Regions from separate parts of the Serratia sp. NCCP-200 genome, predicted to be linked through region 4. Evidence: predicted binding sites of a transcription regulator. Region 4 holds the regulator's gene; each other region holds the start of a gene.
The links. The regulator LexA, encoded in region 4, represses DNA repair genes until DNA is damaged. The targets are predictions, from matches to a motif close to TNCTGTATGTACATACAGNA.
Positions count from the first base shown of each region.

Region 1: a site for LexA is predicted at 5,809-5,828, ahead of uvrB (excinuclease ABC subunit UvrB). Genes of this name have one in related genera too.
Region 2: a site for LexA is predicted at 2,243-2,262, ahead of AC6HVW_RS11500 (metal-dependent hydrolase). Genes of this name have one in related genera too.
Region 3: a site for LexA is predicted at 4,785-4,804, ahead of sulA (SOS-induced cell division inhibitor SulA). Genes of this name have one in related genera too.

Region 1 covers NZ_BAAKUJ010000002.1:535,696-543,869, reverse strand. Annotated here, with positions in the region: gene moaC (cyclic pyranopterin monophosphate synthase MoaC) at 1-418, opposite strand, end outside; gene moaB (molybdenum cofactor biosynthesis protein B) at 422-934, opposite strand; gene moaA (GTP 3',8-cyclase MoaA) at 1,072-2,055, opposite strand; molybdenum cofactor riboswitch at 2,046-2,188, opposite strand; gene AC6HVW_RS07845 (gluconeogenesis factor YvcK family protein) at 2,451-3,368, shown strand; gene AC6HVW_RS07840 (VF530 family protein) at 3,365-3,610, opposite strand; gene uvrB (excinuclease ABC subunit UvrB) at 3,713-5,725, opposite strand; gene AC6HVW_RS07830 (ABC transporter ATP-binding protein) at 6,791-7,501, shown strand; gene bioD (dethiobiotin synthase) at 7,527-8,174, opposite strand, start outside.
Region 2 covers NZ_BAAKUJ010000003.1:285,215-293,388, reverse strand. Annotated here, with positions in the region: gene AC6HVW_RS11515 (YniB family protein) at 1-207, opposite strand, end outside; gene hxpB (hexitol phosphatase HxpB) at 421-1,086, shown strand; gene kduD (2-dehydro-3-deoxy-D-gluconate 5-dehydrogenase KduD) at 1,298-2,059, shown strand; gene AC6HVW_RS11500 (metal-dependent hydrolase) at 2,284-2,832, shown strand; gene AC6HVW_RS11495 (L-cystine transporter) at 3,017-4,408, shown strand; gene AC6HVW_RS11490 (LysR substrate-binding domain-containing protein) at 4,524-5,438, shown strand; gene AC6HVW_RS11485 (SDR family NAD(P)-dependent oxidoreductase) at 5,528-6,406, shown strand; gene AC6HVW_RS11480 (SMP-30/gluconolactonase/LRE family protein) at 6,399-7,292, shown strand; gene kdgR (DNA-binding transcriptional regulator KdgR) at 7,392-8,174, opposite strand, start outside.
Region 3 covers NZ_BAAKUJ010000002.1:968,304-976,477, forward strand. Annotated here, with positions in the region: gene fabA (bifunctional 3-hydroxydecanoyl-ACP dehydratase/trans-2-decenoyl-ACP isomerase) at 1-288, opposite strand, end outside; gene AC6HVW_RS09735 (AAA family ATPase) at 357-2,105, opposite strand; gene matP (macrodomain Ter protein MatP) at 2,314-2,772, shown strand; gene ompA (porin OmpA) at 2,839-3,897, opposite strand; gene sulA (SOS-induced cell division inhibitor SulA) at 4,257-4,763, opposite strand; gene AC6HVW_RS09755 (TfoX/Sxy family DNA transformation protein) at 4,996-5,652, shown strand; gene yccS (YccS family putative transporter) at 5,657-7,792, opposite strand; gene AC6HVW_RS09765 (YccF domain-containing protein) at 7,827-8,174, opposite strand, start outside.
Region 4 covers NZ_BAAKUJ010000004.1:431,875-440,048, reverse strand. Annotated here, with positions in the region: gene ubiA (4-hydroxybenzoate octaprenyltransferase) at 1-415, shown strand, start outside; gene plsB (glycerol-3-phosphate 1-O-acyltransferase PlsB) at 485-2,950, opposite strand; gene AC6HVW_RS16460 (diacylglycerol kinase) at 3,273-3,641, shown strand; gene lexA (transcriptional repressor LexA) at 3,765-4,373, shown strand; gene dinF (MATE family efflux transporter DinF) at 4,485-5,825, shown strand; gene AC6HVW_RS16445 (CsbD family protein) at 6,132-6,341, shown strand; gene zur (zinc uptake transcriptional repressor Zur) at 6,457-6,966, opposite strand; gene AC6HVW_RS16435 (DUF5339 domain-containing protein) at 7,294-7,575, opposite strand; gene dusA (tRNA dihydrouridine(20/20a) synthase DusA) at 7,878-8,174, shown strand, end outside.

The DNA of each region.
Region 1 (8,174 bases), on a different contig from region 4:
CAATGACCATATCTTTCTGCACCGCTTTGCACATGTCGTAGATGGTGAGCGCGGCCACCGAAGCGGCGGTCAACGCCTCCATTTCAACCCCGGTTTTACCGGTCAAACGGCAGCAGGTTTCAATACGCACGCGGTTAAATTCCGGCTGCGCTTCGAGCTGTACTTCCACCTTGCTCAGCATCAACGGATGGCAAAGAGGGATCAGTTCCCAGGTGCGCTTCGCGGCCTGAATACCGGCAATACGCGCCGTGGCGAATACGTCGCCTTTATGGTGGCTGCCGTCGATAATCATCGCCAGCGTTGCCGCCTGCATTTCAACAAAAGCCTCGGCACGGGCTTCACGTACCGTCTCCGCTTTGGCAGAGACATCGACCATATGGGCCTCGCCAGCGGCGTTAATGTGGGTTAGCTGCGTCATGGATTATTTCTTCAAATGGGGTAAGAAGTTGCACGGGCGATGGCGCGCGTCCAACTGTTCTTCAATAATACGTTCCCAGGCGGTACGACAGGCGCGGGTGGAACCCGGCATGGCGAAGATCACCGTCTGGTTGGCAATACCGGCCACGGCGCGGGACTGGAGGGTCGCGGTGCCGATCTCTTCGTATGACACCATGCGGAACAGTTCGCCGAACCCTTCCACTTCACGGTCAAACAGCGGCAATAGCGCTTCTGGCGTATTATCCCCAGAGGTAAAGCCGGTGCCACCGTTAATCAACACGGCCTGCACGTCATCGCTGGCAATCCATGCGGAAACCTGCGCACGGATCTGATAAATATTGTCTTTGACCAAGGCACGTGCCACTACCTGATGGCCAGTTTCCTGCGCGGCTTCCTGTAGATATTGCCCGGAGGTATCGTCCGCTTCAGTGCGGCGATCCGAAACTGTCAGAATGGCAATCTTTGCCGCGATAAATTCACTGCTGATTTGGCTCATTGTGTGTTCTGCTCCTGCTCATTGGATGCTCGGTTAGACTTGGCGTTGCCCCCTCACCCTAACCCTCTCCCACGGGAGAGGGGACCGATCGAGCTCATATTAATCATCTGGCGTTCCCCGAGGCTATAGGGGACGAGTTAACCGCCGATAAACGATAAGTTCTGCGTGAGACCGCTATTGCCCTGATGCAGGAAGTGGGTCTGCTTTTTGGTTTGCAGCCCGCTTTGAATGCGCATTTTCAGCTGTTCCAACTGGCCGTCATCCGCCAGCAGATCGCGTAGGGTAATCCCTTGCTCACCAAACAGGCACAGATGCAGATTACCAATGGCGGAAACCCGCAGGCGGTTGCAACTGGCACAGAAATCTTTTTCGTACGGCATGATCAGCCCAATCTCGCCCTGATAATCCGGGTGGCTGAATACCTGCGCCGGGCCATCGCTGCGGCCACGGACTTGGCGCTGCCAGCCCTGCTGCTCCAACTGCAGGCGGATCACTTCGCCAGACACATGGTGCTTGCGGAACAGATCGCTGCCATCGCCGGTTTCCATCAGTTCGATAAACCGCAGTTGGATTGGCCGATCCTTGATCCAGTTAAGGAAGCTGCCCAGTTGCTGGTGATTGACATCACGCATCAGCACCGCATTCACCTTCACCTTGCTGTAACCGGCGGTAAAGGCGGCATCGATGCCCTCCATCACCTGGCGGAACTTATCCTGGCCGGTGATGGCATGAAACTGGCGTGCATCAAGACTGTCTACGCTAACGTTAATCGCCGTGAGGCCCGCATCACGCCAACTGGCCACATCACGCGCCAGGCGGTAGCCATTGGTAGTCACGGCCAGGGTACGGATCGCCGGGTTCTCGCGCACGGCGGCAATGATGTCGGTAAAATCGCGGCGTAAAGAAGGCTCACCGCCGGTCAGGCGTACCTTTTCGGTACCCAGTTCGGCGAATGCACGGCTGACGCGCCGAATTTCATCCAGAGAGAGGAAGGTCTTGGGGCTGCCGCTCGGTTTATAGCCATCCGGCAGACAATAGGTGCAACGAAAGTTACACACGTCGGTGATCGACAGGCGCAAATAGTAGAATTTGCGCTCAAAAGCATCAATAAGTTGCGGCACCTGTAACACCTTCCAAATACGGGAGATGCGAGCGTTTCCACTCTGCACCCTGGTGGCTGACTTCGCCACGGCCAGGATACCCTATCGCTCCAAAGAACAACGTAGGTACCAAGGCTAGGAGTTTTGATCCCATCCCCGCTACCTCAAGTAGCCGGAACGAAACCGTGGTTTTCCAGAGAATTCTAGCGCTAAACAGCCGCGATAGCCAATGTGGATTAACGTTATATACTTGTGTATACAGCGTTTTTCACCCTCTCAAGTCTGGATAACCATAATAAACAACCGTTATGCCAGCGAATTGACCAGAATCACGCAAATCGCACTCTTTATCGCGTTTTTGTGTCAAATCCGCTACTTTATGCAGGCAGTCTACCTACCCTGAGTTAAGGAATTTTATGCGCAACCGTACCCTGGCCGATCTTGATCGCGTCGTGGCATTAGGTGGTGGTCACGGTCTTGGCCGTGTGATGTCTTCGCTGTCGTCGTTGGGCTCTCGCCTGACCGGCATTGTCACCACGACCGATAACGGTGGTTCTACCGGCCGTATCCGCCGTTCTGAAGGCGGCATTGCCTGGGGTGACACCCGTAATTGCCTCAATCAGCTGATTACCGAGCCTAGCGTCGCCTCGGCGATGTTTGAATACCGTTTTAGCGGCAACGGGGAGTTGGCGGGGCATAACCTGGGGAATCTGATGCTGAAAGCCTTGGATCACCTGAGCGTGCGCCCACTGGAGGCGATCAATCTGGTGCGTAGCCTGCTGAAGATCGACGCGGCGCTGATCCCGATGTCGGAACAACCGGTCGATCTGATGGCCCACGATCATGAGGGGCACCAGGTCTACGGTGAAGTCAATATCGATCAACTGAGGATCATGCCGCAAGAGCTGATGCTCTCCCCGCCGGTACACGCCACCCGTGAAGCGGTTGAGGCAATCGCACAGGCCGATCTGATCCTGATCGGGCCAGGCAGTTTTCTTACCAGCCTGATGCCACTGTTGCTGCTAGAAGATCTGACTCAGGCCCTACGACGCAGCAGCGCCAATATGGTGTATATCGGTAACCTGGGCCGCGAGCTGAGCGTCGCCGCAGCCGCACTGACGCTGCAAGACAAACTTGCGCTGATGGAAGAGAAGATCGGCCGTAAAATGATTGACGCGGTGATCGTTGGCCCGGCGGTGGATACCAGCGCCATGCAGGATCGCATTGTGGTGCAACAACCGCTGGAAGCCAGCGATATCCCTTATCGCCACGATCGCCAACTATTACGCCAGGCGCTGGATACCGCGTTGGTGCAGCTAGCTAGCCGCGGTTAATCTTGACCACGGAGCCAAGGATTGTCGCTAACGCTGTCGATGTAGAGATCTTCCACCTGCTTGCGTGCCCACGGGGTGCGGCGCAAGAACTTGAGGCTGGATTTGATGCTCGGATCGCTGCTGAAGCAGTTGATGCGAATACGCTCTGCCAGCCCGTTCCAGCCATATTGGGCTACCAGCTTATTCAGCAGTTGCTCCAGGGTAATGCCGTGTAATGGGTCTTTGGATGGGGTTGCGGTCATGGCGGCTACTCGTCTCAATACTTGGGGCGCACACCTTAATCAGCAAACGGGCGTACGGCAAGAAAATTTACCGGGGCGCGCATAGCACGCCCCTTAAGTTCACTATGATAGCGCGATAAACTGCTCGCGCAGCTGGTGGATTTCATCACGCACCGCAGCGGCTTGTTCGAACTCCAGATTCTGCGCATGAGAATACATCTGCGCCTCCAACTCCTGGATTTTTTGCTCCAGCGCTTTGGGGGTGAGCAGTTGGTATTTCGCCGCGCTCTCTGCCGCTTTGCCCTTCCCTTTGTGCTTGCCACGGCTGCTTGGTTGCCCAAGCTGTAGAATATCCGCAACCTTCTTGTTCAGGCCCTGAGGTACGATACCGTTGGCTTCGTTATGCGCCTGCTGCTTGGCGCGGCGGCGTTCCGTTTCACCGATCGCCTTGGCCATGGAATCGGTGATCCTGTCGCCATACAGGATCGCTTTACCGTTGAGGTTACGCGCCGCTCGGCCAATGGTCTGGATCAGTGAACGCTCGGAACGCAGGAACCCTTCCTTGTCTGCGTCCAGGATCGCCACCAGCGACACCTCTGGCATGTCCAGGCCTTCCCTTAACAGGTTGATGCCCACCAGCACGTCAAACTCGCCCAGACGCAAATCACGGATGATTTCGACACGTTCTACCGTATCGATGTCCGAGTGCAGATAACGCACCCGCTCCCCGTGCTCTTCCAGGTATTCCGTCAGATCTTCTGCCATGCGTTTGGTCAACGTGGTGACCAGTACGCGCTCGTTGATAGCCACGCGCTTGCGGATCTCGGAAAGCAGATCGTCCACCTGAGTGGTCACCGGGCGCACTTCCACGATCGGATCCAGCAGGCCGGTTGGGCGAACAACCTGATCGATAATATCGCCGCCGGATTTCTCCAGCTCATATTTGCCCGGCGTGGCGGACACGTAGATGGTCTGCGGTGCCGCAGCGGCAAACTCTTCAAAACGCATCGGCCGGTTATCCAGCGCCGAAGGCAGGCGGAAGCCGTATTCCACCAGCGTCTCTTTACGCGAGCGGTCGCCTTTGAACATGCCGCCGATCTGCGGGATGGTGACGTGGGATTCATCCACCACCAGCAACCCGTCTGCCGGCAGGTAGTCGAACAGGGTTGGCGGTGGCTCGCCCTCACCGCGCCCGGAAAGATAGCGCGAGTAGTTTTCGATACCGGAGCAGTAGCCCAGCTCGTTCATCATTTCCAGATCGAACTGGGTACGCTGCGTCAAGCGCTGTTCTTCCAACAGCTTGTTATTTTCCAGCAGCACTTTGCGCCGCTGAGCCAACTCCACCTTGATCTCTTCCATCGCCTGCACGATACGTTCACGCGGCGTGACGTAGTGAGATTTAGGGTAGATGGTAAAGCGTGGCACCACCTGCTCAATCTGGCCGGTTAGCGGATCGAACAGCGACAGGCGCTCGACCTCTTCGTCGAACAGCTCAACGCGCAGCGCCAGCTCATCCGATTCCGCCGGGAAAATGTCGATCACTTCGCCACGTACGCGGAAGGTGGCGCGCTGGAAGGCCTGATCGTTGCGGGTATATTGCAGCTCGGCCAGACGGCGCAGGATCGAACGCTGATCGATGATCATGCCCTTGGTCAGGTGCAGCATCATTTTCAGGTACAGATCCGGGTCGCCCAGGCCGTAGATCGCGGAAACCGAAGCCACCACTACCACGTCACGCCGTTCTAGCAGCGCTTTGGTGGCCGACAGGCGCATCTGCTCAATATGTTCGTTGACCGAGGCGTCTTTCTCGATAAAGGTATCGGAGCTAGGCACATAGGCTTCTGGCTGGTAGTAATCGTAGTAGGAGACAAAATATTCCACCGCATTCTCGGGAAAGAACTCTTTCATCTCGCCATACAGCTGCGCCGCCAGGGTCTTGTTGGGCGCCAGCACCATGGTAGGCCGGTTGAGATCGGCGATCACATTGGCGATGGTAAAGGTTTTACCCGAGCCGGTAACCCCCAGCAGCGTTTGGTGCGCCAGGCCGTCTTCCAGGCCCTCTTCCAGCTTTTGGATGGCTTGCGGCTGATCGCCGGCCGGTTTGAATTCGGAATGCAGTTTGAAATGTTTGCTCATATCCCCATCATCTTTCAGGTTTGCGGCCAGACGGTAGCGGCCTAATTATGGAAAGACCGGAAGATTTCCGCCAGTGCCCATGATACTGGATATAAAACCAGCTTCAAGCGGATTTACGCTATTACGGCCGTTAACGGGGCGCGAACGTACCGGCAAGGTGACAATACCATGACATTTTTATTGTCAATCACCCTGTTATCCCCAGAATGCGTTACAAATTAACTTTTGGCCCGGATTGCGCTGAAAAAACACCCATCGGCACGTTATCAATATCCGTTGGCTTGATTTTAATTAACCTATTGATATTAAATATATTTAATAAAAAGACGAGAATGCGGACAACCTGCGCACAACCCGCGCCCGCTCTCTGTTCACACCGCTTTTCTAAGTATAATGCACAAGGTTATCCACAGGAATAGTGGATAACTCTCACTACCCCATGGGGGGCGGGAGTTGTGGAAAGAACGCTTTTCCCAATGAAACGTCAACTGAGTCGGTTTTTTAGTTATTTTTTTACAATAATTCTGCTTTGGTTATGCCGATTAATGCTAAAAGCCGTAATAACGAAAACGCTCTTTTCGCTATTTTGCTTTTCAGGGGTTGCAAGTTGCGGCAACAATCTTTAGGGCTTGCACCAACAGCTTGCCATGCCGCACGGTAACGGTGCAAAAAACGCCCAAGTTAACTTTTATTGCCCTGACAGCCCCCCTGCGTACCGGGCTTAAATCAGTTAACAAAACAATAACAAACCACCTTTTTTGTTGCGCAACACCTGATGGCCTAGGAATTGCATTTCCTGGTTCAGGGGCGTTACCTTGCAGAAGAACCGGCAAATTCTGGCTAAAACCGGCCGCAGCCAGCTCGGTTATCTTCGCCGAAAAAGTGCATAGCATGCCCAAAAGCCCCATAGAGCCACAAAACGACCGGTAGCGGCCATTTTCTCACTTTTTTAGCCTGAGCCTCGATTAAGGTAATCAGCACAGCATTTGCCACACCCGGGAGAGACACCGCTTGCTGCGGTCAACGTTATCCATACGTGAATATCGGTCTTGGAGGAGATGCCAAATGTTAAGCTTAAGGGCGGTAAACCAATATTATGGGCAACAGCATACGCTGTGGGATGTCAGCCTTGAGTTGCCTCGTGGGCAATGCACCCTATTGCTTGGCCGCAATGGAGTGGGTAAAACTACGCTGATCAATTGCATCATGGGACACCTGCCGATCGTCAGCGGCAGTATGACCTGGCAGTTGGCGGATGAGCCACCGCAAAACCTGTTGCCGCAGCCGGTAGAAAACCGGGCGTTACTCGGCATTGGTTACGTGCCACAAGGGCGGCAAATCTTTTCCCAACTGAGCGTAGAAGAGAACCTGCAGGTGGCGTTGATGGCCGGGCGTGACAAGGCCCGTCGTATGCCTCCCATCATTTACAATCTATTCCCCCGGCTCCAGGCGATGCGTATGCGCCGTGCGGGTGACCTGTGCCAAAGTGAACAACAGCAGTTGGCATTAGGCCGCGCTCTGATGCTGGAGCCGGAACTGCTGATCCTGGATGAGCCCACCGCCGGTATGTCACCTTCCCTGGCGACGGAGATCGGCCAGGTACTCCGTAAGCTGAATCAGGAACTGGGCATGACCATTTTGCTGGTTGAGCACCAACTCCCCTTTGCCCGCCATCTGGCCGACCGCTTCTGCTTGATGGATAAAGGCCGTAACGTGGCCAATGGCACGCTGGGGCAGTTGGATGAGGGGCTGATTGATGCCTATCTGACGGAGTGATTTGGCCCCTCCGTGGGCCATCATGTTAAGGGTTCAACCTGGTTAAATCGAGATACTGTCCCAATGCCTGCTGTTCTACCTGCGGTAAATGTGGGATCTCGCCCAACAGGGGGGCGGGCAATAGGCGGCAAAGAGTGGCAAGGTATTCTTGATGGCGTTTTCCAGGCAGGGTGACGTCATTGGCGATCCAGCCTGCCAGGGTCAGACCTGACTGTTGGATCGCCAGCGCAGTCAATAGAGCATGATTGATGCAGCCAAGCTTGATGCCCACCACCAGGATCACCGGCAATTGCTCTTGCTGCACCCAGTCGGCAAAGGTCTCATGCTCAGAAAGTGGAGTGAACCAACCGCCGGCACCCTCTACCAACAGCCAGTCCGCACGTTGTTCAAGATGACGTAAACCGGCGGAAAGCCGTGCCAGCGAGATAGGCCGCCCTTCGGCCTGGCTGACAATATGCGGCGAAGTCGGTTCGGCAAAGGTGTAAGGGTTCACTACGGCGTAATCCAGCGCTACGCTGCTGTTTCTCTGCAGCGACAGCGCATCGCCGTTGCGTAACCCTTCATCGGTCATCTCACTGCCTGACGCCACCGGTTTATAGCCAGCACAGCGCCATCCCGCCGCGCTGGCGGCCTGTAGCAAGGCGCTGCTGGCCACGGTTTTTCCCACTTCGGT
Region 2 (8,174 bases), on a different contig from region 4:
ATTCAGGAATGGCGTATTGAAGCGCACCATGTCGACCATGACGTGGACAAAATCCAGCATCACGGCGTTGATCCCTCTGGACTTCTCACTGTGTTGATAAACAAAACCCAGCAGTGAAACCAGCGTTGACAGTAACGCCGGGATGAAAACGACCCATCCGAAAATGCGTTTCAGTATGGCAACGCGCCCAGCCTGTTGATACGTCATGTGTTCCCCTTGTAAGCGACGCAATCGTTGTTGCGCTAAGTCTACCTGTAGTTAATGAAACTCGCCCACCGTTTTCTTTATCTTCCCCCCAGTTCCAGAGAGATCCTGTACTTTGGGAAAACACCCCGGGCCCGAAGGGTGCAGGCGCCTGAACAAAAATGATAGAGTGGCGAAAACATTTTCTTTTACTGGTGCTGCAGGAGTTAATTGTTAATGGCTTATTCGCAACGCATAGCAACCGCAATTTTTGATATGGACGGTCTACTGATCGACTCTGAACCCCTGTGGTTACAGGCAGAAATGGATATCTTCAGCTCATTGGGGCTGGATCTGTCCGATCGTCACAACCTGCCGGATACGCTGGGTTTACGCATCGATCTGGTGGTACGAATGTGGTTCCAGGCCATGCCGTGGCAAGGACCGTCTCAGGAGGAAGTGGCTGGCCGCATTATCGAGCGGGCCATCGAGTTGGTACGGGAAAAGCGCCCGTTGCTGCCTGGGGTGCAACAAGCGCTGGAACTGTGCCGTAGCCTGGATTTAAATATTGGGCTGGCCTCCGCCTCTCCGCTACATATGCAGCAGCAGGTGCTGAAGATGTTCGATCTGGAGAGCTATTTCGATCAGTTGGTTTCAGCCGAATACCTGCCGTACAGCAAACCGCACCCGGAAGTCTATCTGATCGCCGCCGAACGCCTGGGCAGCGATCCACAGCACTGCATTACTCTGGAAGACTCCTTCAACGGTATGATTGCCACCAAAGCGGCGCGTATGAAATCGATCGTGATCCCTGCGCACGAATACAGCCAGGATCCGCGCTGGGCCTTGGCCGACCTTAAGTTGCAAAGCCTCGAGCAGTTGACTGCCGCCCATCTGGCCTGATCTTGACGGCATCGGCCCCGCCGGTGCCCTTTTCCCTGCCCTGCACTCGCAAATAAATAAAACACCATTTCATTTTTATTGAATTAAGACACCATTCAAATTATGCTAGTCGCATAAAGAAAACACCGGGCCATTAGGTGACACTGTCACTGCCACGCAGTTGCTATCGAAAACCCGGTGCTTTCTTCCCTCACGGCAAGAGAGCAACGCTATGATTCTGAATTCTTTCGACTTAACGGGCAAAGTGGCGCTGATCACCGGCTGTAATACCGGCCTGGGGCAAGGCATTGCGATTGGGTTGGCGCAGGCCGGTTGCGACATTATCGGCGTGAACCGCAGTCACCCCCTCGAGACCATGAGCAAAGTCACCCAGACTGGGCGTCGATTCCTGAATCTGAACGCCGATCTCGGCAATATCGACGCCATCCCTTCTCTGCTAGCCACCGCCGTTGAGGTGTTTGGCAGAATCGATATCCTGGTGAACAACGCAGGGATTATCCGCCGTGAAGACGCCCTGAATTTCAGTGAGCAAGACTGGGATGAGGTGATGGACGTCAATATCAAGACCCTGTTCTTTATGGCACAGGCGGTGGCCAAACAGTTCATCAGCCAGGGCAGCGGCGGTAAAATTATCAATATTGCTTCGATGCTTTCTTTCCAGGGCGGCATTCGCGTACCGTCTTACACCGCGTCGAAAAGCGCGGTACTCGGCCTCACCCGGCTATTGGCCAATGAATGGGCACAGTACCAGATTAACGTTAACGCCATTGCACCGGGCTATATGGCCACCAACAACACCCAGCAACTACGTACCGATGAAGACCGCAACCAGCAGATCCTCGAGCGCATCCCGGCAGGGCGCTGGGGAACGCCGGATGACTTGATGGGCCCGACCGTCTTCCTTGCCTCGGCAGCGTCCGACTACGTTAATGGCTACACGCTCGCGGTAGACGGTGGCTGGCTCGCTCGCTGATCTCCATAGCAAACATATCCTTCCTCCAAATTTGAGCGGGCGCAGCATTTGCAGCGCCCCTACATTACCAGTCTTCCTGTATACCTCGTCCGTCATAAACACCGTTTCAACCCTTTGTAAAACGGCGTTAAATTAACAACTCGTTACAGGGTAACCGCTTCCGTAACTGTAAAAATTCCCATATACTGGATAAATTAACAGTTTAGTGGCCGGAATTTAGCAACATGACCGCGGAAGGACATCTCATATTCTCTGTTGCCTGCGCGATCTTTGCCAAGAAAGCGGAGGTGACACCCGTGCTCGCCGCTGGCGATTGGTGGCACATCATTCCCGCCGCGCTACTGACGTCACTGCTACCCGATATCGATCACCCTAAATCCATCCTGGGCCAGCGCCTGCGCTGGATAGCCATCCCGATATCTCGCGCCTTTGGTCACCGCGGTTTCACCCATAGCCTGCTGGCGATCGTCGGCGGCATGTGGCTATTTCAGCTAGAAGTGCCGCGCGGTTGGCCCATCCCCGCGGACGTGCTGCACGCCATGATTATCGGTTATTTCAGCCACCTGCTGGCCGATATGCTCACCCCTGCCGGCGTGCCGTTGCTTTGGCCCTGCCGCTGGCGTTTCTGCCTGCCAATATTGAACTCACAAAAAGGCAACCAGCTGGAGCGGGTACTGTGTATAGTTTTGGTGGCTTTCGCCATCTTCTGGCAAGGGGATTACACCTTTCCCGTGCAGTCGTATTTTGAGCAAATAAAAAATATCCGGCTGTGATCACAAAAAACCGTCTATTTTCCCGCCTTTCCGCTCATTACATCGACGATTTCAAGCCAAAAGTTATATTAAATTCTTTTTAGATATAAGTGCGCTTCATCGCAAACTGTTACGATATTTACATCGCATTACATCGGTGCTTGGCACCTTTAATTATAAAAAAACAAGATTGGAGACATTGGGGATGAATCTACCGCTCGTATTAAACGTGCTGGTTTTTGCCGCCCTCCTTTTGCTGTTGGCGCAAACCCGCCATAAGCAATGGAGCCTGGCTAAAAAAGTGCTGGTCGGCCTGGTACTTGGTGTGGTGTTCGGTTTGGCACTGCAATTGGTTTACGGCGCGGACAACCCGGTACTGAAAGCGTCTATCGGCTGGTTTAACATCGTCGGTAACGGCTATGTACAACTGCTGCAAATGATCGTGATGCCACTGGTTTTCGCCTCTATCCTTAGCGCGGTAGCCAAGTTGCACAACGCTTCCTCGCTGGGCAAAATCAGCTTCCTGACCATTGGTACCCTACTGTTTACCACGCTGATCGCCGCACTGGTGGGCGTATTGGTCACCAACCTGTTCGGGCTGACCGCAGAAGGTCTGGTCCAGGGCACACAAGAAACGGCTCGTTTGTCGGCGATCGAAACCAACTACGCGGGTAAAGTGGCCGATCTGAGCGTACCGCAACTGATCCTGTCATTCGTGCCGAAAAACCCGTTTGCCGATCTGACCGGGGCTAACCCAACGTCAATCATCAGCGTGGTGATTTTCGCTGCCTTCCTGGGTGTGGCTTCGCTGCAACTGCTTAAAGATGACCAACCGAAAGGCCAGCGCGTGCTGGTAGCTATCGATACCCTGCAAGCCTGGGTGATGAAGCTGGTCCGTCTGGTGATGAAGCTGACGCCTTACGGCGTACTGGCGTTGATGACCAAGGTCGTTGCAGGCTCCAATATCCAAGACATTATCAAGCTGGGCAGCTTTGTGGTTGCTTCTTACCTTGGTCTGGCGATCATGTTCGTGGTTCACGGCCTGCTGCTGAGCTTCACCGGCGTTAATCCGCTGAAATTCTTCCGCAAGGCGTGGCCGGTGCTGACCTTTGCCTTCACCAGCCGCTCCAGCGCTGCCAGCATCCCGCTGAACGTCGAAGCACAGACTCGCCGTCTGGGCGTGCCGGAGTCGATTGCCAGCTTCTCGGCTTCATTTGGTGCCACTATTGGTCAGAACGGTTGTGCGGGTCTCTACCCGGCAATGCTGGCGGTGATGGTTGCGCCAACCGTAGGCATCAACCCTCTGGACCCACTGTGGATCGCGACGCTGGTTGGCATTGTTACCGTCAGTTCAGCCGGTGTTGCCGGTGTGGGCGGCGGCGCGACCTTTGCTGCGCTGATTGTACTGCCAGCGATGGGCCTGCCGGTGACCCTGGTCGCCCTGCTGATTTCGGTTGAGCCGTTGATCGATATGGGCCGCACCGCGCTGAACGTTAGTGGTTCGATGACCGCAGGTACCGTCACCAGCCAACTGATGAAGCAGACCGACAAAGCCATTATGGACAGCGAAGACGAAGCGGAACTGGCTCACCGGTAACCCTAGACTGATTTACAACTGAACCGGCGCCCAGGCGCCGGTTTTTTTTCGCCAGGACTACCAATGATATCTCATTAGTATTAGTGTGTAGCAAATAGGATCCGTGGAACCCATTATGATTGAAACCCGCCTGCTACATCAGTTCATCGCCGTCGCCGAGGAATTGCACTTCAATCGCGCAGCGCAACGGCTGCATATGGCGCAGCCCCCGTTGAGTCAGGCTATTCGTCGGCTGGAGCATGAGATCGGCGCTCCCCTGTTTGAACGCACCAATCGCAGCGTGTCGCTTACACCTGCCGGAACCGACTTTCTGGCAACGGCAAGAAAGGTGTTGCGCCTGCTTGATGAAGGCGTCGAACAGACCAGGCGGGTAGCGCAAGGCATCGAAGGCCATCTCACATTAACCTTCATCAATATCGCCCCCTATACCGCATTGCTAGGCGCATTGCAGCGGTTCCGCGCTGTATTCCCCGCCATCTCCTTCACTATGCGTGAGGCCACGACTCAAGAGCAGGTCGAGGCTCTGGAACATAGCCACGCCGAGCTCGGTTTCATGAGGCCTCCGGGCAGGACAGCTCCGGAGCTGCGCTTCGAGTGCATTCTGCGCGAACCCATCGTGATCGCTCTGCCAACCACACACCCTCTCGCGTGCCACGAAATCATTCCACTGATCGCACTACGCGATGACGCCTTCGTATCGTCACCACGACACCTGGGCCAGGGCTTTCATGACCAACTGGTTCAGCTTTGTGCAGCGGCGGGGTTCATGCCACGCATTGCCCAACAGGCGCGGCAGTTGCAAACTCTGGTTGCGTTAGTGGCCAGCGGCTTCGGCGTAGCACTGTTGCCCGCGTCACTGGCGCAGGAGGGTCGCAAAGACGTGGTATTCCGACCAATCCAGGTCAATGCACCAGACGCACTGCGGCATGTGGAATTGCTGATGGCTTGGAACCCACACTCGCCTTGTCCTATTCGAGACAAACTGATCGATGAGGTGCGAGATGCCATGGCATCGGGCGCCCTTGATTGAAACCTGATAAGTCTTGTTTCGGTACAAATAAGATATTTTACACTCAGGAGCGGTCACTCCATCATCGTGCCATTGCCAAACGGAGGTACATGATGACAGATCGACGCTTAGACGAGCTTTTCAAAGACAAGGTAGCTATCGTCACCGGTGCTGGCCGCGGGCTTGGCAACGCTTACGCCAAAGCCCTCTTGAAACGTGGTGCAAGGGTGATCGTTAGCGACCTGGGTACCGGCCTGACCGGCGATGGTGCTGACCCAGACGTAATGAGCGAGGCGGTTCATGACTTGCAGGCCGACCCTGGATCGTTCATCACCCACAACGGGCGCCTGGATAACGAGATGGGTTGCCAGCAACTCGTAGCACTGGCCATCGAGCAATTCGGCGCGCTGGATATCCTGATCCATAACGCTGGTTGGGTCGGCTATCAGCCCATTGAGAAACTGGAAGAGGAATTCCTTGAACGTTCCCTTGGCATCAACGTACGTACGTCGATCTGGTTGAGCAAGCACGCCTGGGTGCATCTCAAGCGTTCCCCATCACCTCGGATCGTGTTGACGACCTCTGATCGTGCCATGTATCAACGCTACGCGCAGCCAGGCCTGACGGCCTACGCCGCTGGCAAGATGGCCCAACTAGGCATCATGAATGCCCTGAGCATGGAAGGAAAACCGGACGGCATCCTGGTCAACGCCATCTCTCCGGTAGCCAAGACCCGCATGTGGGGGATCACGCAGCCTCCGACAGACCTCAAGCCCGAGTGGGTGGTGCCAGGCTTGCTGTATCTGGCCAGCTCGTTATGCCAAGACACTGGCGTGATCCTGCGCGCCAGCAACGGCCAGTTCACCGCCACCCGCTTTTGTGAAAACCCTGGCGTAACCTATCCTACGGATCTGGTGCGCATTGAGTGTGCCAGCGTGGAAGACGTCGCCCACAATTGGCAACGCATCAAGGAGTTTGGCGATGCGTGACGGGGGTCGTCTGCACAAGATCGCCGAAGTCCGCGCCGACCTTGGCGAGAGTCCAGTCTGGGATAAAGACAACAGCCTTTTGTACTTCGTCGATATCTCTGGTGGCAAGATTAACGTGATGACCCCGCAAGCACGGGTGGCAACCGTCTATCAATCAACGGCGCGCATCGGTGCTCTGGCCCTCACGGATAGAGGCAATCTGATCTTCACCGAAGACGCGCGGGTTGCCATTCTTGATCCCAAACAAGGAGTGGTCCGCACGCACTCTACCGCTGTCCATAACAAAACCAGCTATCGGTTCAACGATGGGGCCTGCGACCCGCAAGGACGCTTTATCACCGGCCTGATGCACGAGGGGCCGAACCGTGAGGCCGGAGCGCTGTACCGCTATGACAGTGAACTTAACGCCCAAGCGATCCAGAAGAATATCGCACTGCCTAATGGCCTGGCCTGGTCGGAAGATGGCCACACGCTGTTCTTTGTCGATTCCATCGCACGTTCAATATTTCGGGCCGCATACACTCCCAACGGGGAACTGGGGGCCGTGAGGCGCTTCGCCGAAACCCCAGCCGAACTGGGACGTCCCGATGGTATCGCCCTGGATCGTGCCGGAGGGCTGTGGGTCTGTATGTTCAACGGAGGATGTTTACTGCGCTACGACCGTAACGGCAGCTTGAGCGAGCGCGTCGCCATGCCCGTGCCGCGCCCCACAAGTTGCTGCTTTGGCGGGGAAGGTCTGGAAACCTTATTCATCACCACGGCGCGCTTTGCCATGACGGCCTCAGAACTGGCTGAATACCCTGATTCTGGGGATCTCTTTGCTATTCGTCCAGCCATTGCCGGTGTTCCACGTCACTTGTTCAAAGAGTACGAGATAGGCGCTTAGCATAGCTGTGGGATTTTATAAACCGTGGGGAGGTAACGAAGGCTGGGCGAGAAAGCGTAGGGGCGAAACTATGTTCGGCCCCCTACAACTACGGCAAGCTTAAAACGGGTAGTCGTGATAACCCATTTGCGCTGAAATCAGACGAGCGGCGGTGTGCAACTGCGCCACGTAGCCCTCTTTGCCTTCTTCGGAGAAGCGGATGGTCGGGAAAGAGATGCTCAAGCCCGCGATCACCACGCCAAAACGGTCAAACACGGGCACCGCGATGCAGCGCAAGCCTTCTTCCTGTTCTTCAATATCTTCACCAAACCCCTGCTCACGTACCTTATCCAACAACGGCAGTAACTCTGCAGTGCTGGCGATGGTGTGCGGAGTGCTGCGAGTAAACTCGATATGTGACAGGATTTCTTCCACTTCGCCGCGATCGCGCCAGGCTAGCAGGACTTTACCAATCGCGGTACTGTGCAGCGGGTTACGGCGACCAATGCGTGAATACATACGCAGGTTATACATGGAGTCGATTTTGTGGATATAGACGATGCTGTCTTCATCCAGCGCCCCCAGGTGGATGGTCTCACGCGTCTGGTTAGACAGTTCACGCATCTGGATGTCTGCACTGCGGATCAAATCGACGTTTTGCAGCGATTTGGCACCCAATTCAAACAGCTTGAGGGTCAGCGAATATTTCTCCGACTCCCCTTCCTGTGAGACATAGCCCAGCGACTTCATGGTTTGCAGGAAACGGTAAACGGTACTTTTGGACATCATTACCCGCTGTGAAAGCTCGGTAATGCCGATCTCGCGCTCATCACCCAGTGCCTGCAGGATGCCAAACACTTTCAGCACTGATGAAACGGAATCCGGTTGTTTGTCTAGATCTGC
Region 3 (8,174 bases), on a different contig from region 4:
GCCTAGGTAGAACCCTACCAACTGCCACATGGCATCCAGACCCAGACAGCCTGGCATAACCGGATCGCCAATAAAGTGACAATCGAAGAACCACAGATCCGGATTGATATCGAGCTCAGCTTCTACGTAGCCTTTATTGTGGCTACCACCGTCTTCGGTCATCTTGACCACGCGGTCCATCATTAACATGTTGCCTGATGGCAACGGTGGGCCACCGGCGCCAAACAGTTCGCCACGGCCCGATGCTTCGAGATCTTGTTTCGTATAGGATTCGCGTTTATCTACCATGTTCTCAGTAAACCTTTTTTTGATGAAGGACGCAGCTTAACTTACACGTGTACGCTGAACAAGTCCGATCAGCCACGGCTGAACCAGTTAAGCCAGCGCAATGGCCACGGCAACGGACGCCGTTCTGGCAACATGGCCTGTGCAATTCGCTCCTGGATGGCGGCCAGCAAGCTAGGCTGCTGCTCATCGGCGAACGGATAGCCGGTCAATAACGGCAAGGCTTCTGCAACGCTATCTACCGCCCACAGATGGAATTGCCCAACACGCACCGCTTCGACGACGTCTGGGCGTAGGCAAAGGTGCCGTACGTTGCTGGCTGGCAGGATCACACCCTGTTTACCCGTCAGGCCACGGCGTAGACAAACCTCGAAGAAACCTTCGATTTTTTCGTTTGCACCACCGATCGGTTGCACATTACCAAACTGGTCAACGGAGCCGGTCACGGCAATTTGCTGGGTGATCGGCTGCTGTGACAATGCGCTGATCAGGGCGCAGAGTTCGGCCAGTGAGGCGCTGTCCCCGTCAACTTCGCCGTAGGATTGCTCAAAGACGATCGAGGCGGAGAAGGGCAACTGCTGATCGAGATCCAGTTCGGAGATCAGGAACGCCTGCATGATCATCATACCTTTGGCGTGCAGATTGCCGCCAAGCTCGGCCTTGCGCTCCACATCGGTGAATTCGCCATCGCCCAGGTGGACCACACAGCTGATGCGCGAAGGTTCGCCAAAGCTGCGCGGATGCCCTGGATAATCCAGCACAGACAGGCCGTTAATCTGACCAATCACCTCACCTTCGGTTTCGATCATGATCTGGCCCAGCTCAATCTCGTCCTGCATGCGTTCTGCCAGATAGCTTTCACGCCATTCGCGGGCATTCAGCGCCGCTTCTAACGCTTTAGCGGTGATCTGTTCATCTTCGGCATACAGAGCGGCCTCAGAAAGCTGCTGGCTGACCCACAGCGGTGATAGCGGTAGGCTACCCTGGTCACCGGTATGGCGCACCGCCTGGACCATCAGAGGCTGCCAGGCGTCGGCTGCCAGCGGTGGTAATTGCTGCTCGGCGACCACGCTATTGATATAGCCACACCATTGCACCATATCGTCTGGCTCGGTGAGCTGCAGATCGTCTTCATATTCACCGTAGACGGCCTGCCCGCAGACTTCAGGCTCCATATCATGGAAATCAGCCAGGCCATGGCGATCGCCCACCACAATCAGGCGTAACTCCAACGGCATCGGCGGGATCGAAATCGGCAGTGGCCGGGTTTCATCTGGCGTCAGCCACTGGAACTGGCGCTGGGTAATCATCTGCTTGAGACGCAGCCACAATAGCGGCTGTGCCAATAGGGCTCGCGCCGACAGGATCAGCACGCCGCCGTTAGCCTGATGGACCAGGCCCGGCTGCAAGGTGATCGCACCATTATGCATTCTGACGCAGCCAAATAACTGTTCTGGCTCAACCCATTCCTGGTATACGCAAGCACCGCCGGCGGCAAAAGGTTCATCGCCGCGCATGGCACTTTTAATGCTGACGGTGTCGCCTTCAATCACGTAGTGACTGCCTTTAACGGTATTCTGCGGTTGCAACTCTTCTGCCGCTCGGGCGATCAACGCCAGATACTCACGTGTTTCCTGTGCTTTCAACAGCATAAAACGTGGCAGAGACAGCGGATGCAAAAACAGCGTCAGCGCATTCTCCAAACGGGGCTGGATTGCAGAAAAGGCCACGGGTGCCAATTGAGCAGCGGAATCGAAAATCGCCTGATAAGGCGTAGCAGCAGGCAACAGAGATTGCCATTCAAGTCGGTTATTGGTCAAAGTGTTAGATGCAATCGTCAAAAAGGGAAAGCGCGATTATACAAGAATAACGCCAGCTTGATACCTCCAGAGTCATTGTTGAGCATCGGAGTTTGACATTGCTCGATGACAGTGCAAAAAACAGTCAAAAACGGCGGGTAATTGCCGAGGAAAAGTTGGCTAAAGCTGTTATGCTTATTAAAGTTACACGGTCACAGCAGAGTTCATGATGAAATATCAGCAACTGGAAAATCTGGAGAGCGGTTGGAAATGGAAGTACCTGGTGAAAAAGCACCGGGAAGGTGAAGCGATCACCCGCTACATTGAAAACAGCCTTGCTCAGGAGGTCATTGACCAACTGCTGAAGCTGGAAAATGAACCGGTCAAAGTGCTGGCGTGGATCGATGAGCACATGAATCCGACGTTGGATAACCGGATGAAACAAACCATCCGCGCCCGGCGTAAGCGTCATTTTAACTCAGAACATCAGCATACGCGCAAGAAATCGATCGATCTGGAGTTCCTGGTCTGGCAACGTTTGGCTGCGCTGGCGCATCGCCGTGGTGTCACCCTGTCGGAAACCGTCGTACAGCTGATCGAAGATGCCGAGCGCAAAGAGAAGTATGCCACCCAGATGTCATCGCTGAAACAGGATCTACAGGCGATCCTGGGTAAGGATGATAAATAGCATTCCCCAAATGTTTAGGCCAAAAAAAACCCCGCAATGCGGGGTTTTTTACTAAGAAGCGCTTACTTAGCCCTGAGGCTGAGAAACAACTTCTTTGATGCCTTTAACTTCGATCTCTACGCGACGATCTGGAGCCAGACATGCGATCTGAGCTGCAGTTGCGCGGCCTGAACGGTAGCCACAAGAGTCACCGGTAACTGGGTTAGCTTTACCCATGCCACGTGCAGAGATCTTGTCTGAAGGGATACCTTTAGACACGAGGTAATCCACAACGCTTTGTGCACGTTGCTCAGACAGGCGCAGGTTGTATTCTGCTGAACCTACTGCATCAGTGAAGCCCAGAACGACAACAGAACCGTCTTTCGGATCCAGTGAGCTCAGTTGGGTGTACAGCTGATCCAGAGCCTGTTGGCCTTCTGGCTTCAGGGTCGCTTTGTTGAACGCGAACAGAACGTCAGAAGTCAGAGTGAACTTCTTGGTCTCAACAACTGGAGCTGGAGCCGGAGCTGGAGCTACTACTGGAGCAGCAACTTCCTGGCCAAAGCGGTAGGAAACACCTACGCTCAGCATGCCGTTGTCTGGACGTGCGCCAACGGTACCTGCATCACCGATGTTGTTAACCCACTGGTAGTCCAGGCGGGTAGCCCAGTCACGGTTCAGTGCGTATTCAACACCCACTGCTGCCAATGGAGAAACGCCAGTGTCATGGTTGCCACCGTTAGAGCCAGCACCATCACTGTCTGCACGCCATACCATGCCGCCCAGACGAGTGTAGACGTCCAGATCGTTCATGATTGGGTAGCTCAGTTTAGCTGCCAGTTGAACGCCTTGAGCTTTGAAAGAACCCCGGTTAGCACCGGTATATTTCATACGACCTAACCAGTCGTAGCCCATTTCGAAGCCCAGGTATTGGTTTGCCTGATAGCCAACGAACGCACCAGCACCAATCTGGTCTTTACGTGCGTCGTTATCAACGGTGTAACCGTTACCGTAGAAACCGGTGTCATGGAACTGGGACCAACCCAGTTTAGCACCAGTGTACCAAGTGTCGTCTTTTGGTGCGGCTTGCGCTACTGTAGCGAAACCTGCCAGTGCCACTGCTAATGCGATAGCTGTCTTTTTCATTTTGCGCCTCGTTATCATCCAAATAGGCAATGAGCTTTAAAGCTGCTTTAAGCCCTTGGTTTAAATTCCTTCGCCAAGGTTTGAGCCCTCGTTTGTTACTCTGCCAGTTTTTCTGGCGTTATAGAGCAACCTTGGCGATGTAAAGTCTACAACGTGGCGCGAAAGTTACAAGTGTGATGTGATAAAGCTCTAAAAAAAAACATGGAATTAGACATATCCTCTAACATATCGGGGGGCTAAACGAGACTTTTTTTCATATGGAAGGTGGCGCCGAACCGCAGCCAACCTCGCTTCTCGCCCGATCTGCCTGCGATTGCCAGACCAAGCGATAAAAGTGATGGGAAAAGTCCTAAATTTACTTAATGATACAAAGAAGAGTGAATTTTTAAGGTTGAACAGTGTCTGTCGGCAGCAACGATGTCACGTTGGGGTCGCATAATGAACCCATAGGCATTGCCCAATTCTGCCGCTCGACTCAGCCTTAGACGATCCTCTTGTGTCAATTCTGGTAACCAGCCTAGCACCACACTGTAATTTCCTGTCAGTAAAGCCTTCTCCATGGCGTCTACGGTAGCCAGTGGATTGATCTGATTAAGCTGTACGACCTTATCAACCGGCAGGCTGGCCTGTTGCAGCCAGGCTTTGCTCAGTTTCTGCTGCGGGGTCAACCACAGTAACCAGCGTGATTGCTTGCCCAACTGCTGTAACAAAGGCACCAATAACTGGGCTACGGCGGGTTGCCGCTCATTGTAAACAAGCTCACTGATAAGGCCATTTTCGTTGCCCTCTTGCGCAGGGATCACCGCTTGCTTTGCCGGCATTGAGGATTGGCTAAAATGAGGTTGATAAAGTGATTGAGTACGCATGTCGTCTCCCGCCCGTAGTGTTACTGTATGTATATACAGTATAGCCATCGAAACAGAAGATCAACCCAAATTTTCGTAACGCTTCGCATAATTGAGATTATTTATTGTACGTCTTGAATTTATGATTGGCACGACTAGGGATAATGCGTATTTTTTTTAATTAGTTGTTCCCGTTACGTTTATTCCAACCAAAACATGCCTAATGGCTGTGGCTTCATATAAGGAGAGTTAAATGAATGGAGGATCGTTAAGGAGGATCGAACAGGCAAAGTCCTGCTTTGCCGCCCTGGGAAATATTGCCATACGCTCGCAGTTTGGCGGCTATGGCCTGCTGGCGGACGGCACAATGTTTGCGGTCATTACCGAAGGTGAGCTGTATTTGCGTGCAACGGAAAGTCTGGAAACCGCTTTTCGTGAGCGTGGCATGGTGAATATGACCTATTTAAAGCGAGGGGTCCCCATGGTCATGCGCTATTACTGGGTGAATGAGGAACTGTGGCGGCAGCCTCGCGAACTGTGTGCGCTTGCCTGGCAGGCTATCTGTGAGACGCGTAAAGAGATTAAGGTGAAAAAACGCTGCAATGGCAGATTGAAAGATTTACCGAATATTGATGCCTCATTAGAGCGCCAGCTGTGGCGAGCAGGCATATGCAATATTTATGATTTTCGCCTGTTGGGGGCCAGAGATAGCTATCTGAAACTGCTGCAACAGCAAAAAAATCTGGGCATGAAAGTGCTGATGTCACTGGCAGGCGCCATGGCAGGCTACCATCATGCCGCCTTGCCTAATCTACAAAGGGAGGCGTTGACCGAATGGTTCGAAAACTACGCGCTCTTTCCCTCCTTTGAGGCGCGGTCAGAAGACCGCGCCTGCGGCCCACATCCTTGAACTATCAACCGGCTTGAGTAATTTGTGTATTAAGTGCCGTCAGCTCTGGTAGCAATTCGAGTACCAGGCCAATTTGCTGCAACACCAGCTGTTCTTTGCTTTCCGGCTCCGGAACCAGCGCAGTAATACGCTCGGAGAGGGCTTCCAGTGCCTGCGTGCTACGCTGACGATCATGAGCGTCGTGGTGTAATGCACCATCAACATAGCAAACCGCATCGTTGAGCAAGTCCAGCACGGCGGCACTTTCCAGGCGCTCACGGTGGGCGCCCAGGGCGGAAATATAGCTCAGCAAGGTATGGTTCAGGCACAGCAGGCGGAATGCCGCTTCCTGAATGGTTTTATCGGCTTTAGGGTCAGCAGACATGTTAGAGATCACCGACGCCAATTCGGCATCGCTATTATGGGCATCGCGGCGGGCAATACGATAAGGCAGGCCGTTATCCTTGCCCTGATGGTACTGCACCAGAATGGCATCCAGATAACGGCAGTCGGCATTCAGTGTCTTACGCACCATGGCCGGTAACTGACGGAACTTCCAGTCTGGCCAGATAAAACTCACTGCTGCCCAGGCGATGGCACAACCCAGCAGGGTATCGTAGACGCGCGGGGCAGCCACTTCGAACCCTTCGCCCAGCAGGTTAAAGCATAGCAAGACCAACAGGGTGATAAACATTGTGGCGTGGGCATATTGCACGGTTCGGAAGGCGAAGAACAACACCCCCGAGATCACGATCAGGATCAACTGCCCTTCCAGCGAGGGCACAAAATAGAGGATCGGCAGCCCGATCAAAATGCCAGCCAGAGTGCCGATGATCCTTAACGCCAAGCGCCTGCGGGTGGCGTTGTAGTTGGGCTGGCAGACAAACAGGCTGGTCAGCAGGATCCAATAACCGTGCTGCATCCCGGTCAATTGAATAAACGCATAGCCCACGCACAACACCACGGACATCCGGATGGCGTGGCGGAATAGGGCGGATTGAGGTGTCAGGTGGCGGCTGATACGCAGGCGAATATCGCTCCAACCGGTGAGCCGGTCGTCTGACAGGTTGTTTTCCTCGGTCTGGCCACTCGCCAAGGACTGCTCAGACTCGATATTGGCCAACTGGGCGTCTATTGCCCGTAAATTCTTCAGCAGATGGGATAGCGCTCTGGTCAGTTCGCGATTTTCTGGGGTAATGGTAATCCGGGTCAGCGCCTCTTCCAGGCGCGAAAAAGCGGGCTCGAAACGCGGACTATGCAGATATTTTTGCCGTAGCAGTATCGACTGCGCCAGTTGCTGGCAGGCACGGGCCTGCTTGGCCAGCAGCCGCTGAAACCGGAACAGAATATCGCTGTGGCGGAACTGTTGGCTTAGCGCCTGATACTGTACGTGAGAAGAACTGGCGCGTTCATGGATATCCTGAGCGACAAAATAGTAGTGCAGCGTTCTGCGGGTGCCGCGCTGGCCACGGTCGCCTTTCAAGCGGGTCAGCAGTGAAGCCTTGGTCTGGTTAAGCGTGGTAACCAGCGTACTGTTGGCCATCGCCACGTCTACCCACGGCAGGTCGGCGTCCGATTCGGCATCTGGATCGAACAGGTTGGCCTTGGCATCCAGGTAGTTGGCCAACTGTTCATAGCACCGGGCCAGGTTTTCCTGCAGGGGCTTGATAGGAAATAGCAGATGGCCGATCAGCGTCAGCAAGTTGTACCAAATGGCACCGATAATCAACAGAACCGGTTGCTGGTACCAGGCGTCGTACATGGAGGTGCCAAGCATGGTGTAGACGGCGATCAGCAAGGCACCGAAGGCGATAGTGGCGTAACGCTGCCCTAATGCCCCCAGCAGGATAAAGCCGCAGGTTGAGGTCGTCAGCCCAAGGGCAAACAGCCAGGGGTATGGAAACAGCAGCTCAATCGATGTCGAGGCCACAAAAAAGCAAACTAGCGTAATGAGCAGATTTCGCAATCTTCCTGCCAGCCGGTCGTCCAGATCCGCTAGCGCGGCGGCAACGACCCCCAGCGTTAACGGAATGGTCAGTTTAGGGATGCCCAACCACCACGGCACCGCAGAGGCTCCAGCCAGCGCGATAAAAATACGCAGGTTATAAAGCAGGTTGCTGTTATAGGTATAACGCCGAATTTTGGGTGCTAAAGAGAGCACGACAAGCTCCTAAATGGGAGAAAGGTTAACGCGATTAAAAGCGGCGGCGGGCGTTCTCGATCCGCGCCTGTTGGGCCACCTCAACCGGCACGACGCGGCGGCCGACTGGCCACAGGGCGATAGCGGCTATCTTGAAATTTGCGATGCCTACCGGAATACCGATAATGGTGATGCACTGGGCGATGCCGGCAATAATGTGTGACAGGCACAGCCACCAGCCGAACAGGACCAGCCAGACGATATTCAGTAAAGAACCGCCGGCAGCCAGCAGGGCATTGCTTTTCTCTGGGTATAATTCATTGACATGGATCGCTTCGTTGCCAAATGGCAACAAGGAGATTTTGGTGATTTCCCAGCAGGAGCGGGTTAATGGCAGGGTGAA
Region 4 (8,174 bases):
CTGGTCGATCCCGATGGCCTATGCCGCTGTCAGCGAGTCGCTGCCACTGAGCTGCTGGTTGCTGTTTCTGGCCAATATCTGCTGGACGGTGGCTTACGATACCCTGTATGCCATGGTCGATCGTGATGACGACTTGAAGATTGGGATCAAATCCACCGCGGTGCTGTTTGGCCGCCATGACAAGTTGATCGTCGGGTTGTTGCAGTTTGCTACGCTGTTGCTGATGTTGTGGGTGGGCTATCTGATGCAACTGGGGGGCGCGTTTTATTGGTCGCTGTTGCTGGCCGGGGCGTTGTTTATCCATCAGCAAAAGCAGGTGGCTGGCCGCGATCGCGATGCCTGCTTCCGTGCCTTTCTGAATAACAACTACGTTGGCTTGGTGCTGTTCATCGGTATTGCGCTTAGCTACGTGTGATTTGCCCAACGCAAAAAGTAAAAAGGCATCCATTATCGGATGCCTTTTTCGTGGTAACTGGCCTGCGAGTTACTCGTCTTCTTTTACGACTTCAGCCGCCAGCGCTGGGGTATTGGTTTCTTCCGGCATGCTGACGCTTTCGATGGTCAGCTTGATTTCCGGGGTGATAAGATCGCTCAACATGGTGTAAACCTCCATGGTGTGCTCGCGGATCGCATCGCCAATATCATTGATAAAGCCTTCTTCACGCAGCGTCGCCACCAGGGTGGAGAACACCGCCTTATCGAAGAATTCCGGCGCGTTGATGCCGTGCAGCACCGACAGACGCTGGGCCATAATGCGGCTCTCTTTCTCCAGGGCACCCCGGTTGATACTTGGGTTGGCGCTGAGGATCGACATGGTGATGGCATAGCGTTGCAGGGTTTCACGCACCCCGGCGGCCAACAGCTGCAACGGACGGATGCGTGCAGGGTTCAGCACCAGCTCATCGCCTTTGCTACAAATCAGCTGCTGACGTATCAGCTCTTCGATCAGCGGTTGCAGCACTTCGGCTAGCTGTTCTTTGTCGTAACGCAGGAACAGCTCGGCCTTCAGCATCGGATAGATCAGGCTGACCTGACGCAGCAGCTCAACGCGCGACACGCGGCGGTGATGCATCACGATAGAGGCGATTAATGAAGGCAGTACCAACATATGATGGATATTGTTGCGATAGTACGTCATCAGCACCGCCTGCTCGCGCGGCAGAATGATGATGTCACCGATGTTGTCCTTCTCCACTTCAAACTTGTTCATGTTTAAAGCGTGATCCAGCAACTGGTCTGGCGTTTGCGCTGGTACGGTGGCGTCCGGTGCATATGGCACGTTACGCATTAACTGTAAGTAGCATTCCAACTGCTCAAGCAACTGCTCACGGGTCAGCGAACGTTGGCGTGAGGCCAGCAGCGCGGTAGAACACAGGTTCATGGCGTTGGCGGCGGCAGCGTTGTTGATGCGCACCATGATCTGAGCCGCCAGATCGTTGACCGCAGGCGTCAGCCAGCTTGGGCGTTGTGCTTCGATCGGGTCGATAGATTCACGCCAATGCGGGACGTTGTGGTTCAGGTACGTAGTCAACGGCAGCGGTTCACCAAAGTTTACGTAGCCCTGGCCGAGGTTGCGTAGCTTGCGCAAGCCACGCACCATTTGCAGCAGGCTCTCTTTCTCTTTGGTCGCGCCACGCAGCTCTTTGGCGTAAGTCCCTACTTCCATCACGTGCTCGTAACCGATATAAATCGGCACCAGGGTGATCGGACGGGTACCGCCGCGCAGCATGGCCTGAATGGTCATCGACAGGGTGCCGGTTTTCGGTTCCAGCAGGCGGCCGGTACGGGAGCGCCCGCCTTCAACAAAGTATTCTACCGAGTAACCACGGGTGAACAGTTCACCGAGGTATTCGCGAAACACGGTTGAATAGAGTTTGTTGCCCTTGAAGGTGCGGCGGATAAAGAACGCGCCCAGGCGGCGGAAGATCGGCCCGGCAGGCCAGAAGTTCAGGTTAATACCCGCTGCGATATGCGGTGGCACCAGCCCTTGATGGTAGAGCACATAGGACAGCAGCAGATAGTCCATATGGCTACGGTGACACGGCACATAGACGATCTCGTGGCCATCCTGCGCCAGCTGACGCACACGCTCGGCGTTGGTGACGTTGATACCTTGATACAGCCGGTTCCAGGTCCAGCTCAACACGCGGTCGGACAGGCGCACCGTTTCATAGGAGAAATCGGCGGCAATCTCTTCCATCAGCGCAATTGCGTTCTGCTGGGCCTTTTCGTGGGAGATCTTTTTGCTGCGCGCTTCGTCTTCGATCGCTTTTTCAATCGCCTTGGAGGCCAGCAGCTTTTTGAACAGATCCTGACGGGCAGGCAGGCTTGGCCCAACGGCGGCCAGGCGCTGGCGTGCGAAGTGCATGCGTGCGACACGGGCCAGTTTTTGCGCGATGGTCTTATCGGTGCCGTGCTCGGTCGCCATCCGGCGTAGGGACACGGTGTTGGAGAAACGGACAAAGCTGTCGCGCCCCAGCCACAGTACGGCGAAGAACTTCTGTACGCCGTTCAGCAGGCGCAGGTGCGGCGTGCCGTGGCCTTCGCGCCCAGGGGAGCGGCCAAACATCACCGATACCGGCAACATCTGAATATCGAGATCCGGGTTGCTGCGGTGCAGATCCAGATAATCGTGGAACAGTTTTACCGATTCTTCTTTGGGCGTGTAATAACGGAACAGGCGTGGGCCATCGTGGATAAACACGTAGCTTGGCAGCACGGTACCATCGATTTCCAACGGGTTAAGGGGATCGGGCAGATCTTGCGCCAGACACTGGGTGCGCAAAGTGAGTAAATCCGCCTTGGAATTATAAGGTAAAACATACAAAATCGGTCGTGAGGGATCCAACCCTAACTCCGTGACCGGATCTGTTGGGATAACCTTACTTCTTACCAACATTTTTAGTGGTAAGTTCAATATCTTATAATAGATTTTACGCCAACCTGACATGACAACGTGAAGCCTCTTGTTAGCAATTCGCCGCAAGCATACCAGAAACCGGGTAGCAGATCTGTGGCGTTGGGAAATCCACGGCCGTTCACGGCAATGGAAGTGCATAGTTGAATTATACCTGATGGATATCAAATTGGCCGCTCTAGCGCACTCATACGCTCGCGGCATTGGTACGACATAGCTAGGTGATTAAGGTATTCCAACCTTGCTGTATACTGCGCTGCGATAAAAATGTGATTGGGCTGGCAAATCTGTCTGGAACGTTGCGGCTGCAACACGACGGGTACATGATCCATCTTGGAGAAAGGCGTTCTTAACTATGGCAAATCAAGCAACTGGCCTGACGCGTATCATTAAAGCGGCAGGCTATTCCTATAAAGGTTTAAGCGCTGCCTGGCAGAACGAAGCCGCATTCCGCCAAGAGCTGGTGGCGACGGTGGTGGCTATCATCGTGGCGGTTTGGCTGGATGTAGGGGCGATAGCGCGCATCTTGTTGATCGGCTCGGTGCTGCTGGTGATGATTGTCGAAATCCTCAACAGCGCGATTGAGGCCGTTGTCGATCGCGTAGGTTCGGAATATCACGAGCTTTCCGGGCGGGCCAAAGATATGGGTTCGGCGGCAGTATCGCTGGCAATCATTCTGGCGCTGTTCGTTTGGGCTTCGGTACTTTGGCAGCATTTGGCGTGAAAACCAGCGGGTATCGTTGCGATCACGCTCGCTACTTGCTGATTTTTATTTATTCTTCGGTTCCCAATCCAGACTTAGCTGTATATACTCACAGCAAGACTGTATAAACAAACAGGGGGCGGAATGAAAGCACTAACTACCAGACAGCAAGAGGTCTACGACCTGATTCGCGATCATATTTCGCAAACGGGCATGCCACCGACGCGTGCCGAGATCGCAATGCGCCTGGGGTTCCGCTCACCAAATGCTGCAGAAGAGCACTTGAAAGCACTGGCTCGCAAAGGCGTTATCGAGATCATCTCCGGTGCATCACGCGGTATCCGTTTGCTGATGGAAGATGAAGAGGGGTTACCTCTGGTGGGCCGTGTGGCTGCCGGTGAACCTCTGTTGGCTCAGCAGCACATTGAAGGGCACTATAAGGTGGACCCTTCACTGTTCAAGCCTAATGCCGATTTCCTGCTGCGCGTTAGCGGCATGTCGATGCGCGACATCGGCATCCTGGATGGCGATCTGCTGGCAGTGCATAAGACTCAAGACGTACGCAACGGCCAGGTCGTCGTCGCCCGCATTGAAGACGAGGTCACGGTCAAACGCCTGAAGAAACACGGTAACGTCGTCGAACTGCTGCCAGAAAACAGCGAATTCCAACCGATCGTGGTCGATCTGCGCCAGCAGAACTTCACCATTGAAGGCCTGGCGGTGGGTGTAATCCGCAACGGCGACTGGATCTAACCGTTTTACCTCGTATTACAGCCCTTTAAAACGGCAAACCTCGCCCCAACTCTGGGGCGATGTCATTTCTAAGCTACGCTAAAATCCATGCTTGTACGGGAACATATCGCCATGCGCCTGCTTTCTGCCTTCACCAGTGACACCGACAAAGCTCTGTGGCGTCTGGCGTTGCCGATGATCTTCTCCAATATTACCGTCCCCTTGCTTGGCCTGGTGGATACCGCCGTTATCGGCCATCTCGATAGCCCTAGCTACCTTGGCGGGGTCGCGGTGGGGTCAATGGCCACCAGCTTCCTATTTATGTTGTTGCTGTTCCTGCGTATGAGTACCACCGGGCTGACGGCGCAGGCGCTGGGGGCGCAAGATCCCTACCGGCTGGCTCGCGCCTTTATGCAGCCGTTATTGTTGGCGCTGGTGGCCGGGCTGGCGATTGTGCTGTTGCGAGCCCCGTTGATCACCTTGGCGCTGAACATTGTGGGGGGCGATCGGGAAGTCTTGGTACAGGCCAGGCTATTTTTGGAGATCCGCTGGCTGAGCGCCCCTGCGGCGTTGGCCAATATGGTGCTGCTCGGTTGGTTGCTGGGAGTTCAATACGTGAGGGCGCCGGTGATCCTGTTGATTGTCGGTAACCTGCTGAACATCGTGCTGGATATCTGGCTGGTGATGGGGCTGGGTTGGAACGTGCAGGGGGCCGCGGCTGCCACGGTGATTGCGGAGTACGCCACGCTGTTGCTGGGTTTGTGGTTGGCATGGCGGGTACTACGCATGCGGGGGATTTCGCTGGCGATGCTGCGTACCGCCTGGCGTGGGGATCTGCGCCGCCTGCTGGCACTTAACCGCGACATCATGCTGCGCTCGTTATTACTGCAACTGTGTTTTGCCTCGTTGACCATTCTGGGAGCCCGCATGGGCGGAGAGGTGGTGGCGGTGAATGCGGTGCTGATGAATCTGCTGACCTTTACCGCCTACGCTCTGGATGGTTTTGCCTATGCGGTGGAAGCCCATTCCGGCCACGCCTATGGTGCGCGGGACGGGCGGCAACTGCATAAAGTATGGCGTGCCGCCTGTCGGCAGGCTTGCCTGGTTGCCTGTGGTTTTGCCGTTATTTATCTGTTCGCCGGGCAGCAGATTGTGGCAGGCTTAACCTCGCTGCCGGAGTTGCGTGCGCTGGCAAATCATTATCTGCCCTGGCAGGTGGTGCTGCCTCTGGTGGGGGTTTGGTGCTATCTGCTGGATGGCATGTTTATCGGCGCCACCCGTGGCGCAGAAATGCGTAACAGCATGGCGGTAGCCGCAGTGGGCTACGGGCTGACGTTGTTCACCCTGCCGGTGTTGGGCAACCACGGTTTATGGCTGGCTCTGGCGGTATTCCTGGCACTGCGCGGGGCTGCTTTGGGCTGGGTTTGGCATCGTCATAGCGTGCAAGGCACCTGGTTTTCATCCCCCAATTAGCGATGGATAGGCCAGACTAGTTGATGATATGGGATGGATATTCACATTTTATTACATGTGATGGAGGCTGTTTTGCTTCGCTTGCTTACTGTTTTAATGGCGTTTTTTGCTATTGAGACTTTTCCTAACCCTATTTCATGCTGCTTTTCGGGCGCTTTTCGTGATGGGTGACTATAGTTAATCACGTGGCTGGCGAATTAAGCCCGCGCTTAATTGGCAACGGACGCATTAGATAACCTTAAATTTGACTCAGTTAAGTCCAGCCAGATTTATCTAAAACTGACAACCAAGAGTAACGGAGAGATTATGAACAAAGATCAAGCCGACGGTAACTGGAAGCAGTTTAAAGGTAAAGTGAAGGAAAAATGGGGCAAGCTGACCGATGACGATATCACCGTGATCGAAGGGAAACGCGAACAGCTGGTCGGTAAAATCCAGGAACGCTATGGCTACCAGAAAGAGGCAGCCGAAAAAGAAGTCAAAGCCTGGGAAGAACACAGCAAGTATCGTTGGTAGCGCGATGAGCAGCTGAGTATTGCGGCGCTACGACACCATCCGGCCTGGCAGATTTCCCCCCTGCCACGGCCACGGGAACAAGGATGTACCCGCTCCTTCCTGCAATCCAATCCGCTTATTTTTTCTTTACCACAATGCTGTGGTCATGATCGCAATCGTGTTGGTTTTCACAATTTTCTACCACCACACAGGCAGAACACAGACCGTGGGCTTCCACTACGCTATGGCGCAGCACAAACCCTGATTCTTGAGCCAGTTTCTGCAAGGTTTCTTCCACCCCTTCGGTAGTGCGCTCCGTGACCTGTCCGCAGCGATCGCAGATAAACAGGGCGGAGGTATGCATCGGCTGTTCGAAGTGGTGGCACAGCACATAGCTGTTTGCCGATTCGACGCGGTGGATAAACCCCTGTTCCAGCAAGAAATCCAGTGCACGATAGACCGTAGGTGGTTTGGCCTGCGGCTCTGCCACACGCAGTAAATCCAGCAAATCGTAAGCGCTGATGGCGCCGGGTTGCTCAGCCATCAGGCGTAACACTTCCAGCCGTTGCGGGGTCAGTCGCACGTTGCGTTGCTGACAGAGTTGTTCAGCCTGCGCGAGCAGCTTTTCCTGGTTGGTTGAGTTCATGGCAATTATCCGGCTAGGCAAAGAAGCCGATTTTATCATGTTTCAACGCAATCGCCGAGGGTTGCCCCGCTTTCCCTGGATAACACGGCAAATCGGGCGATTTTCTACGGCTATTCTGGTCAGAGTGGGATGCAGATCACTATTTTTCGTTTTTGGGTATGCCTGGATTATTTTATTGATAATTAAAGTATTGCGATAGGCATTAAGCTTTGGATTGAAGGGAGAGGGCGAGGAAATAATTTACCGTATGGATGGCTAAGCGCTATTCGAATACGGGCCTGGATGAGACCCGTAAGAACTACTGGTGTAGACTTATTTGAGAGCTATTTATTTCAAACCCATGGAGGCTTTCATCTTACCCATCATCTCAATGCCTTGCTTACAAGCGGGATCTTGCTGTTCCGCTGGCATGGCAGCCATCTGCTCTTTGGCTTGATCCATTTGAACTTTTAAAGCATCCATCTGAGCTTTTGCAGCTTCATTTTTAGAGGCTTCAACGATCATGTCATCCACTTCGCCAACGTATTTTTTACAAGTTTCGGTCAACTCACCTGCAAAAGCAGAGGATGACATTGCTAACATGCTGAAAATAAGTACAAACTTTTTCATAAAGCATCCTGCTATTAAATTCCATCCCAGTGATGGCGAGCGGATTATCTTTAAAAGCAGGCCACAAAACAAGCAACTGAAAAAAATTAGGATTTTATTTAAATTTATGACTTTTTAGGGGGTGATTACGACTAAAATCGAGCGTTTAGCATTACGTTTATCTTTCGTTTGCATTAATAGACCCGTCAGGCTTTGGTTGTTTCTGTATGTTATAGTAAGCCATGCCTCTCCCTCCTCAACGATCTGGCCTTCGCATAGGCAGCAGGGGATAGAGAACGAGAAAATACACAGAACGAGCGAACATGAACCAGGACCACGAAAAAGCCACCCCTGCCAAATCAGTGCATCAGCCAAGCGAGGCCAGTAAATACGCCGCCAATCGTTTCTCCATTGCCCCTATGCTGGACTGGACCGATCGCCATTGCCGTTACTTCCATCGCCTGCTGAGCAAGGAAACGCTGCTGTACACCGAAATGGTGACCACCGGCGCGATCATCCACGGTAAAGGTGACTACCTGGCATACAGTGAGGAAGAGCACCCCGTGGCTTTACAGCTAGGGGGCAGCGATCCTGCAGCACTGGCGCACTGTGCCAAACTG